Regions from separate parts of the Saccharopolyspora hordei genome, predicted to be linked through region 2. Evidence: riboswitches for the same ligand, from Rfam matches in the RefSeq annotation. Region 2 holds a riboswitch; each other region holds the start of a gene.
The links. Region 2 has a riboswitch for glycine ahead of gcvP (aminomethyl-transferring glycine dehydrogenase). Riboswitches for the same ligand answer to the same signal wherever they lie in the genome.

Region 1 (3,751 bases), 2.4 Mb from region 2:
GGTCGCGGTCCGGCACCACCGCGTAGAGCATGGTGCCGATCTCGGTGACCAGGGGACGGCGGCCGATCCCCCGGGTGATCCACTCCCACAGCGCGAGCCGGTGCCCCTCGGCGGGGCCGGCGGAGGCGGGCATCTCGATCGCGATCACCCGGTGCGGTTCGTTCGGCACCGCCAGTTCGTTGGCCGCGGCCCGCCACCCCTCGCCGCCTTCCAGCAGCAGCCGCACCTGCTCGGCGCTGCGGCGCCGCTCGGCGTCGGCGACCGCCCGCCAGCGCAGCAGCTGCAGCGCGACCAGGGGAGCGGTGTCGGCGAACGCCGTCGCGCGCTCCTCGGAGACCTCGCCGGGCACCACCGCCCACATGGAACCGAGCAGCTCGCCGCCCATCCTGATCGGCACCACCAGCCGGGGCAGCGTGCCGTCCTGCTGAGCGGGCACGAAGATCGCCGAGCTGCCCTTGCTGATCTTGCGGAACGTGCCGCGGGCCCGGAACTTGGCGAGCACGTCGGCCGGCTGCCTGCGTCCCATGATCGTCGACACCCGCGCGGGGTCGGTGAGGTCCTGCCGGGCCGAGTAGGCCAGCACCTGGGAGTGCGCGTCCTCGATCGTCACCGGCGCGTCCACCACGTCGGCCACCGCGTCGGCGAGCCGGAACAGGTCGCCGACGCCGGTGCGCGTGTCCGGCTCGTCGATGCCCGTCCGGGCCAGCGCCGCCCGGACCAACCACACCAGCTGCGCCCACGCGGACTCCGGGCGGACCTCGACCAGCGCGACCCCGGTCTTCTCGGCCGTGGTCACGAGCCGTTCGTCGATCGGCGGTTTGAGCAGCACCGCCGCCGCGCCCTGCTCACCGCAGACGCGCACCAGCTCCACCGCCTGCTCCCGGTCCACGACGGCCACCCCCAGCACGAGGTCGCCGTCGACCACGGTCGGGTGCTGGTCCGGTTCGGCGATGACGACGTCACCGACGCACTTGCTCGATTCCGGGACGACCACCGCCCGCAGCAGGGCTGGCCCCACCCGCTCGACCAGCGCCTGGACGTCCAGCATCACCGGCCTCCTGAGAACCTGCGGTCGCCTGGCCGCCGGCCGGGGGAGGGCGTTGTGGCACCAGAGCGGACCCGTTTATCGTTGCTGAGCACGTCGACAATCGCATACCGGCCGTCGAACCCGAGCGGGAGAGACCTCGCAACGACGCGAGGCGCCGAAGGAGCAAGACTCCCCACAAACTCTCAGGCACCCATGACCGTTCGGGCGAGGCAACTCTGGAAAGCGCGCGTCGCTGCCGGCGCGCCACCCACGGTGCAAGCCGCTGGTCTGCGGCGAAGCTCTCAGGTTCCGGCAACAGAGGGGGAGGCCCAGCACATCCCGGGCGCTACCGGCGTCCCCTGACCGTTTGGAGCCTCCCGTCATGTCCCTGCCCCAGGACCTGCGCTACACCGAAGAGCACGAGTGGATCCAGGACCGCGGCGAGCTGGTGCGCATCGGCATCACCCAGCACGCCGCCGAAGCCCTCGGTGACATCGTCTTCGTGCAGCTGCCCGAGGTCGGCGAGCAGATCGAGGCCGGTCAGGCCTGCGGCGAGCTGGAGTCCACCAAGTCCGTGAGCGACCTGTTCGCGCCGGTCACCGGCGAGGTCGTCGCGGTCAACGAGGCCGCTGTGGACGACCCTGCGCTGGTCAACGCCGAGCCGTACGGCGAGGGCTGGCTGCTGGAGGTGCGCGCCACCAGCACCGGTGCTGTGCTCACGCCAGAGCAGTACGCCGAGCTGATCGAGCAGTAGCGGCGCCCGGCAGCAGCGGAGGCGATCAATGGCGATCAGTGTCTTCGACCTGTTCTCAGTGGGCATCGGGCCGTCGAGCTCGCACACGGTCGGGCCGATGCGGGCGGCCGGCCGCTTCGCGCGGCGGGTGCGCGACGCGGGACTGCTGTCGCAGGTGACGCGCGTCAAGGCGGAGCTGTTCGGGTCCTTGGGCGCCACCGGGCACGGGCACGGCAGCCCGAAGGCGGTGCTGCTGGGCCTGGAGGGCCACCGGCCAGAGGTCGTCGACCCGGCCGCGGTGGCGGACCGGGTGACCGAGATCGGGGCGACCGGGCGGTTGCTGCTGGACGGTGTGCACGAGATCCGGTTCGACGTGGACCGTGACCTGGTGATGCACCGCCGCAAGTCGCTGCCGGTGCACCCCAACGGCATGCGGTTCACCGCGTTCGGCGGGGACACCGAGCTGGACAGCGCGGTGTACTACTCGGTGGGCGGGGGTTTCGTCGTCGACGAGGACGCCACCGGGGCCGACCGGATCAAGCCGGACGAGACCGAGCTGCCGATGCCGTTCCGCACCGGTGCGGAACTGCTGCAGCGCACCGCCGAGTCCGGATTGCCGATCAGCGGCGTCATGCTGGCCAACGAGCTGTCGTGGCGCAGCGAGGACGCCGTGCGCACGGGCCTGCTGGAGATCTGGCAGGTCATGCGGGAGTGCGTGGACAACGGGTGCCGCAACACCGGGGAGCTGCCCGGCGGGCTGAAGGTCAAGCGGCGGGCGGCGGAGCTGGCCGCCGCGCTGACCGGGCAGGACGACCCGATGGAGTGGGTCACGCTGTTCGCGCTGGCGGTGAACGAGGAGAACGCCGCCGGTGGACGGGTGGTGACGGCCCCGACCAACGGCGCGGCGGGCATCGTGCCGGCGGTGCTGCACTACTACACGCGGTTCGTGCCGGGCGCCGACGAGGACGGGGTGGTGCGGTTCCTGCTGGCCGCGGGCGCGGTCGGGGTGCTGTTCAAGGAGAACGCCTCGATCTCCGGCGCCGAGGTCGGGTGCCAGGGCGAGGTCGGGTCGGCGTGCTCGATGGCCGCGGCCGGGCTGGCCGAGGTGCTCGGCGGCACGCCGCGGCAGGTGGAGAACGCCGCGGAGATCGCGATGGAGCACAACCTCGGGCTCACCTGCGACCCCATCGGCGGCCTGGTGCAGATCCCGTGCATCGAGCGCAACGCGGTGGCCTCGGTCAAGGCGATCACCGCGGCGCGGATGGCGCTGCGCGGCGACGGCGACCACTTCGTGTCGCTGGACAAGGTGATCAAGACGATGCGCGACACCGGCCGGGACATGAAGGTCAAGTACAAGGAGACCGCCCGCGGCGGGCTCGCGGTCAACGTCATCGAGTGCTGAGCACGGCGCGAGCGGCGTCTCGCCGTCCGCGCCGGTGAGGTGAGGAAGGGAACCTACCTGTCACGGTCGCCAGGTAGCGGCGGCCGCTGGGTGACAGGAAGGTTCCCTTCCTCGCGTTCGGGCCGCGGCTGAGGTGACAGGAAGGTTCCCATGCTCCACTCCGCCCACCCAGTTGTCTCCAATTCAATTGCGCACAACTCAATTGCGCGCTACCATGGTGGCATGGCTGGATCGGAGTCGCGGTTGGCGTTGGACCGGCAGTTGTGCTTCGCCCTCTACAGCGCTTCACGCGCCTTCACCAACCTGTACCGGCCGCTCCTCGGCGAGCTCGGGCTCACCTACCCGCAGTACCTGGTGATGTTGGTGCTGTGGGAGCGGGAGTCGCTGACCGTCAAGGAACTCGGCGCGGCGTTGCGGCTGGACTCGGGCACGTTGTCCCCCTTGCTGAAGCGGCTGGAGGGCAGCGGGCTCGTGGTGCGGCGGCGCAGCGCGGAGGACGAGCGGTCCGTGGCCGTCGCGTTGACGGCCGAGGGACGCGAGCTGCAGGAGCGAGCCCGGCACATCCCGGACTGCATGCTGGACGCGACCG
Region 2 (3,751 bases):
GGATCGGCTCGGTGGAGGCGACGGCCATCGCGCTCGAGCAGCAGGGCGTGCGGCCGCAGCGACCGCTGACCCACGACCTGCTCAAGGACGTCATCGGCGCCCTGGGTCGCGACCTCGAGCAGGTCCGGATCACCGATCTGCAGGAAGGCACCTTCTTCGCCGAGCTGGTGTTCGACGGGGACGTCCGGGTGTCGGCGCGGCCGAGCGACTCGGTGGCCCTGGCGCTGCGCGTCGGGGTGCCGATCCACGCCGACGAGTCGGTGCTCGACGAAGCCGGGTTGATCATCCCGGACGAGCAGGAGGACGAGGTCGAGAAGTTCCGCGAGTTCCTCGACTCGGTCTCCCCGGAGGACTTCCGCGGCGCGGACACCTGAGGGTCCGCGCACCGGTAGGAGCAGCACCGGCCCCCGCCTGCGCCCGCAGGCGGGGGCCGGCTCGTCCGGGTGCCCGCGCGTCGCGTTGACCTCCCCGCGAGGCAGGCATACCGTCGGGTTGAGCGAAATCGCCCCGGTGTGATTCAGCGGGTGACTGCCGATGCGTCGGTGCTACCGGACCGCGGTCGGCGGGGCGGTTCGCGGCCCCGACCGAACCGGTCGGGCGCTGGTGATCGTCGTCGGCGACAAGCCGGACGAGGGGAGGCAGGCGTGGTCGAGGAAGCGTCCAACGGGGATGCTGCCGTGGAGCAGGGTGAGCTGTTCCCAGACGCCTCGCTGCCGGACGAGTTGGTCGGCTACCGCGGGCCGGCCGCCTGCCAGATCGCCGGCATCACCTACCGCCAGTTGGACTACTGGGCGCGCACCAAGCTGGTCGGCCCGTCCATCCGCGGGGCGGCCGGCTCCGGCTCGCAGCGGCTGTACTCGTTCAAGGACATCCTGGTGCTCAAGGTGGTCAAGCGGCTGCTGGACACCGGGGTGTCGCTGCACAACATCCGGGTCGCGGTGGAGCACCTGCGCAACCGCGGCGTGCAGGACCTGGCCAAGCTGACGCTGTTCAGCGACGGCACGACGGTCTACGAGTGCACCTCGGCCGAGGAGGTGGTCGACCTGCTGCAGGGTGGCCAGGGGGTGTTCGGCATCGCCGTGAGCGGTGCGATGCGCGAGATCAGCGGCACCATCCACGAGTTCCCGGCCGAGCGGGCCGACGGCGGCGAGATGGTGAAGGCCGAGGACGAGCTGTCCCGCCGTCGCCGGGAGCGGAAGGCCGAGACCGGCTGACCGGTCGGCCGGTCACGCCGACTGTGCTCCAGGTCGCATCGGCGGTCCGCGGACCCGGTCTGATCGGGTAGGCTGCGACACATCGTCGACCCCGTGCGGGAGAGTCCGGCCCGGCGCCCAGCCGTGGTCGGCGCCGAAGGAGCAACCCTCCCCGACAACCTCTCAGGCCACCCGGACCGCACGGGCGAGATGCCTCTGGAAAGTGGGGGTGCCACGGCAGTGGTGCCGCCCCGCCGACGGTGCAAGCCCGGTCCCCGGGCGAAGCTCTCAGGCGTTCGCTTCGCGAGCAGTGACAGAGGGGGAGAGCAAGGCAGCCGAGGCTGCACTGCTGCCCCTGTTCGCCGCGATGATTGAGGTTCGCGATGTCCGACGTGACGCACGATCGCATCCCCCTGGCAGCCCTGGAGCACGGAACGCCGTTCGCTGACCGGCACGTCGGGCCGGCCCCGGCGGAGCTCGCCCACATGCTCGACGTGATCGGTGTCGGTTCGCTGGAGGAGCTGGGCCGCAGCGCCGTGCCGGACGCGATCCGGGAGGACGACCTGCGGCTGTCCCTGCCCGAACCGGCCACCGAGTCGGCGGCGCTGGCGGAGCTGCGCGAGCTCGCGCGCCGCTGCACCCCGCACACCGAGATGATCGGGCTCGGGTACTACGGCACCACGACCCCGCCGGTCATCCGGCGCAACGTGCTGGAGAACCCGGCCTGGTACACCGCCTACACGCCGTACCAGCCGGAGATCTCGCAGGGCCGGCTGGAGGCGCTGCTGAACTTCCAGACGATGGTGGCCGACCTGACCGGCGTCCCGGTGGCCAACGCGTCGATGCTCGACGAGGCGACCGCCGCGGCCGAGGGCATGACGCTGGTGCGCCGCGCCGGGAAGTCGAAGTCGCCGCGGTTCCTGGTCGACGCCGACACCCTGCCGCAGACCATCGCGGTCATCCAGACCCGCGCCGAGCCGCTGGGCATCGAGGTCGTCGTCGCCGACCTGTCCGAGGGCCTGCCCGAGGGCGAGTTCTTCGGTGCGCTGCTGTCGTACCCGGGCGCCTCGGGCGCCGTGCGCGACCACGAGGCGGTCATCGCCGAGGTGCACGAGCGCGGCGCGAAGGCCGTGGTGGCGACCGACCTGCTGGCGCTGACGCTGCTGCGCCCGCCGGGGGAGATCGGTGCGGACGTGGTGGTCGGCAGCTCGCAGCGCTTCGGCGTGCCGATGGGCTTCGGCGGCCCGCACGCCGGGTTCATGGCCGTGGCCAAGGGCCTCGAGCGGCAGCTGCCCGGACGGCTGGTCGGGGTGAGCGTGGACGCCGACGGCAACCAGGCCTACCGGCTGGCGCTGCAGACCCGCGAGCAGCACATCCGCCGCGAGAAGGCCACCAGCAACATCTGCACCGCGCAGGTGCTGCTGGCCGTGGTGGCCTCGATGTACGCCGTCTACCACGGCCCGGCCGGGCTGCGGGCGATCGCGACCCGCACGCACCGGATGGCGGCCGTGCTGGCCGAGCAGCTGCGGCGCGGCGGGGTCGAGGTGCTGCACCGGGACTTCTTCGACACGGTCATCGCGAAGGTGCCGGGCCGGGCCGACGAGGTCGTGGCCGCCGCGCGCCGCGGCGGCATCAACCTGCGCCGGGTGGACGCCGACCACGTCGGCGTCAGCTGCGACGAGACCACCACGCGCGCCCACCTGGCGACCGTGTGGCGGGCGTTCGGCATCGACGGCGTGGACGTCGACGAGCTGGACGCGCAGACCCCGGACGCGCTGCCGGAGGCGCTGCTGCGCACCTCCGAGTACCTGACGCACCCGGTGTTCCACACCCACCACTCGGAGACCTCGCTGCTGCGCTACCTGCGGCAGCTGTCGGACAAGGACGTCGCGCTGGACCGCAGCATGATCCCGCTGGGCTCGTGCACCATGAAGCTCAACGCGACGGCCGAGATGGAGCCGATCACCTGGCCGGAGTTCGGCGACCTGCACCCGTTCGCGCCCGCGCAGGATGCTGAGGGGCTGTTGTCGCTGGTCAAGGACCTGGAGACCTGGCTGGCCGAGGTCACCGGCTACGACGCGGTGAGCCTGCAGCCCAACGCGGGCAGCCAGGGCGAGTTCGCCGGCCTGCTGGCCATCCGCGCCTACCACCGCAGCCGCGGCCAGGCTGGCCGCAACGTGTGCCTGATCCCGGCGAGCGCGCACGGCACCAACGCCGCCAGCGCCGTCATGGCCGGGATGCGCGTGGTCGTGGTGCGCTGCGACGACGAGGGCAACATCCAGCTGGACCACCTGCGCGAGCTGGTCGCCGAGCACGCCGACGACCTCGCCGCCATCATGATCACCTACCCGTCGACGCACGGCGTCTACGAGGACACGGTGCGCGAGGTGTGCGGCCTGGTGCACGACGCGGGCGGGCAGGTCTACGTCGACGGGGCGAACCTCAACGCGCTGATCGGCCTGGCCCGGATGGGCAAGTTCGGGTCCGACGTCTCGCACCTGAACCTGCACAAGACCTTCTGCATCCCGCACGGCGGCGGCGGTCCGGGCGTCGGCCCG
Region 3 (3,751 bases), 1.8 Mb from region 2:
TGGTGGTGGTGACGACGTGGGCGTGCGGCACCGGGTTCGGGTGCAGGCCCGCGGCCACCAGGCCGGCGAAGTGCGCCATGTCGACCATCAGGTAGGCGCCGACCTCGTCGGCGATCTCCCGGAACCGCTTGAAGTCCAGCTGCCGCGGGTAGGCCGACCACCCGGCGATGATCAGCTGCGGCTCGTGCTCGCGGGCCAGCCGGGCGACCTCGTCCATGTCGACCCGGTGGTCGTCCTCGCTGACGTGGTACGGCACCACGTTGTAGAGCTTGCCGGAGAAGTTGATCCGCATGCCGTGGGTCAGGTGCCCACCGTGCGCCAGGTCCAGGCCCATGATGGTGTCGCCCGGCTTGAGCAGCGCGAACATCGCCGCCGCGTTGGCCTGCGCGCCGGAGTGCGGCTGCACGTTGGCGAAGGAGGCGCCGAAGAGCTCCTTGATCCGGTCGATGGCGAGCTGCTCGACGACGTCGACGTGCTCGCAGCCGCCGTAGTAGCGGCGGCCCGGGTAGCCCTCGGCGTACTTGTTGGTCAGCACGGAGCCCTGCGCTTCGAGCACGGCCTGGGGGGCGAAGTTCTCCGAGGCGATCATCTCCAGCGTGGTCTGCTGGCGGTCGAGTTCAGCGCGGACCGCCGCCGCCACCTCTGGGTCCACCGCGGCCAGCTGATCGTTGAACAGGTCCGGTGTCGACATGGTGTTGCCTCCTGTTGTGTCTCTCAGGCGTTGCGGCGGTAGAACGGCAGCTCGACGACCTGGACCGCGACGGCCTTGCCGCGGATGTCGACCTGCAGCTGCGTGCCGGGTTCGCTGTGGTCGCGATCGACGTAGGCCATCCCGATCGGGTGGCCCAAGGTCGGGGACGGCGCGCCGCTGGTCACCACGCCGACCTCGGCGCCGTCGGCGTCCAGCACGCGGTAGCCGTGCCGGGGCGCGCGGCGCTGGTCGGTGGTCAGACCCACCAGGGTGCGTTCGGTGGGCTTGTCCGCGAGGGCGGCCAGCGCCTCCTTGCCGACGAAGTCGCCGGGCTTGTCGAGCTTGACCACCCGGCCGAGGTTGGCGTGGAAGGGAGTGAGGTCGGCGGAGAGCTCGTTGCCGTACAGCGGCATCCCCGCCTCCAACCGCAGCGTGTCGCGGCAGGACAGCCCGGCCGGCTGCAGCCCGTGCTGCGCGCCGGACTCGGTCAGCGCCTGCCACACGGCCTCGGCGTCACCGGGCGCGGTGAACAGCTCGAAGCCGTCCTCGCCGGTGTAGCCGGTGCGTGCCAGCAGCACGTCCTTGCCCGCGACCCGGGACGGGTAGCCCGCGTAGTACTTGACGCCGGAGAGGTCGGTGTCGGTCAGGGGCTCCAGGATCGCCACGGCGTTCGGGCCCTGCACCGCGATCAGCGCGTGGTCGTCGGAGACGTCCTCGTGGCGGGCGTCGAACCCGGTGACCCGCTCGGCCAGCTCGGCGGAGACCACGGCGGCGTTCGCGGCGTTGGCCACCACCAGGAACTCCTGCTCGGCCAGCCGGTAGACGATCAGGTCGTCCAGCACACCGCCCTGCGGGTTGCAGATCATGGTGTAGCGGGCGCGGCCGGGCTTGATCGCGGAGGCGTTGGCCACCAGCGCGTAGTCCAGCGCGTCGGCGGCCTGCGGACCGCTGATCCGGATCTCGCCCATGTGGGTCAGGTCGAACAGGCCGGCGGCGGTGCGCACCGCGTTGTGCTCGGCGGTGTCGCCCGAGTAGCGCAGCGGCATCTGCCAACCGGCGAACTCGGTGAAGGTGGCTCCGAGCGCCTCGTGCACGTGGTGCAGGGGCGTCCGTCGTGGCGACGACATGGTTGTTGTGACTCCTCCTGGTGGGCGCCGGTCGGCAGTCGAGGGCCGGTCAGCTCACTGCGCCCAACCTTACGGGGGCACCTCGACCCCGACCTGCGCGGGCTTGGCGCTGGTCGGGCGGTCTCCCCGGAGTCATTGGCCTGAGAGTTTCGCCACCGTCGAGCGGTGACTTGCACCGTGGGCGAGGAGCGTCGTCGCTCCTGCTTTTCTCCGTGATCGCCTGGTGCCGTGCGGTGCCGGTGCCTGAGAGTTTGCTGGGGAGTATTGCTCCTTCGGCGCTCCGGTCCCGCCTGGGCCGGAGTCTCTCCCGCACGACGTCATCGGCGCTGTATTGGGTTGTGCGACTTGGACGCTACGAACCCCCGGTGACCCACGTCAACCGGACGGGCGAGTGATCTCGTGCTGACCCGCGGTCGCCGACCGGGGCGTTGCGGAGGCGTCCCCTCCCGGTCACCGGGTGTCGCCGGGGGTGCGGCTCTTCTCGCGCAGCTCGCGGTACTGCGTGCGCAGGCCGTCGATGAGGGCTTCGAGGGCGAGCTCAAAGCTGGCCTCGTCGATCTCCGCGGCGTGCTCGCGGAGCAGGTGGGCCTTGCCCAGGTGCGGGAAGCGCTCGTCGTAGAGCTCCGCGTCGTCCGGGAAGCCGCCGCTGAACGACCCCATCGCCGAGCCCACCACCAGGTACTTCGTCGAGGCGCCGATCATCGTGGCGTAGCGCTGCGGCCAGCCCGCGCTGGTCAGGCCGCCGTGCACCGCGTCGGCGCGGCGCAGGGCGTTCTCCCGGCGGGCCGGGCCGGAGGCCAGGAACGGCACCAGGTTGGGGTGGGCGACCAGCGCTGCCCGGTAGGAGCGGGCCCAGACGCGCAGGCCGGTCGTCCAGTCCTGCTCGAAGCCGGAGACGTCGACCGCGGCCATGACGTCGTCGGCGATCTCGTGCAGCAGGTCTTCCTTGGTCGAGACGTGGTTGTACAGCGAGGCCGCGCGCACCCCGAGCCGTTCGGCGAGCCGGCGCATGGACAGCGCTTCGAGCCCCTCGGCGTCGATGATCTCCAGACCGACGCGGCGGATGCGGTCCGGTGACAACCGGGGAGTGGTCGGTCTGGGCACGGCGTCTCCTCGTCGATCCCTTGCCACGCTCGTCAGCGTCGTCCTAGGCTGCCACAAAACTAACGATGTTAGTTAGATGGCCGCAGGGAAAGGATCCGGCGATGGTCGACTTCTCGCTCTCCGACACCGAGCGCGACATCAGGGACTGGGTGCGCAACTTCGTGCAGCGCGAGCTCGTCCCGCTGGAGCCCGAGGTGCTGCGTCGGGAGCGGGCCGGTGAGCGGGGCCTGACCAAGGACGAGCAGCGCGAGCTGCAGCTGAAGGCGAAGGAAGCCGGCTTCTGGGGCATCCAGACGCCCGAGGAGTACGGCGGGATGGGCCTGTCGGCGGTGATGTCGGCGCTCATCGAGGTCGAGCTCGGCCGCACCTACGTGCCGTTCCGGTTCGGCGGCTACGCCGACAACATCCTCTACCACGCCAACGAGGAGCAGAAGCAGCGCTACCTGCTGCCGACCATCGAGGGCACGCGCAAGTCCTGCTTCGCGATCACCGAGCCGGGCGCCGGGTCGGACGCCAAGCACCTGCGCACCACGGCGGTCAAGGACGGCTCCGAGTGGGTGATCAACGGCGAGAAGACGTTCATCACCGGCGGCATCGACGCCGACTTCGTCATGGTCTTCGCCGTCACCGACAAGGAGAAGGGTGCCGACGGTGGCGTCACCTGCTTCCTGGTCGACCGCGAGATGGGCTGGAAGTCCGAGCCGATCGACATCATGGGCCCGTGGGAGCGCCAGCCCGCGTCCCTGGTCTTCGACAACGTGCGGGTGCCGGAGGGCAACGTGCTCGGCGAGGTCGGGCACGGGTTCAAGCTCGCCATGCAGTGGATCGG

Region 1: it holds a riboswitch for glycine, as region 2 does, so the genes downstream of both, gcvH (glycine cleavage system protein GcvH) here and gcvP (aminomethyl-transferring glycine dehydrogenase) in region 2, are expected to answer to the same signal.
Region 3: it holds a riboswitch for glycine, as region 2 does, so the genes downstream of both, gcvT (glycine cleavage system aminomethyltransferase GcvT) here and gcvP (aminomethyl-transferring glycine dehydrogenase) in region 2, are expected to answer to the same signal.

The regions. Positions count from the first base shown of each region.
Region 1 covers NZ_JACCFJ010000001.1:1,639,186-1,642,936, forward strand. Annotated here, with positions in the region: gene HNR68_RS07730 (PucR family transcriptional regulator) at 1-1,048, opposite strand, end outside; glycine riboswitch at 1,164-1,257, shown strand; glycine riboswitch at 1,258-1,356, shown strand; gene gcvH (glycine cleavage system protein GcvH) at 1,410-1,781, shown strand; gene HNR68_RS07740 (L-serine ammonia-lyase) at 1,810-3,162, shown strand; gene HNR68_RS07745 (MarR family winged helix-turn-helix transcriptional regulator) at 3,385-3,751, shown strand, end outside.
Region 2 covers NZ_JACCFJ010000001.1:4,021,334-4,025,084, reverse strand. Annotated here, with positions in the region: gene HNR68_RS18500 (bifunctional nuclease family protein) at 1-374, shown strand, start outside; gene HNR68_RS18495 (MerR family transcriptional regulator) at 645-1,214, shown strand; glycine riboswitch at 1,301-1,403, shown strand; gene gcvP (aminomethyl-transferring glycine dehydrogenase) at 1,577-3,751, shown strand, end outside.
Region 3 covers NZ_JACCFJ010000001.1:2,235,954-2,239,704, forward strand. Annotated here, with positions in the region: gene glyA (serine hydroxymethyltransferase) at 1-691, opposite strand, end outside; gene gcvT (glycine cleavage system aminomethyltransferase GcvT) at 715-1,818, opposite strand; glycine riboswitch at 1,938-2,039, opposite strand; glycine riboswitch at 2,040-2,138, opposite strand; gene HNR68_RS10490 (TetR/AcrR family transcriptional regulator C-terminal domain-containing protein) at 2,269-2,922, opposite strand; gene HNR68_RS10495 (acyl-CoA dehydrogenase family protein) at 3,024-3,751, shown strand, end outside.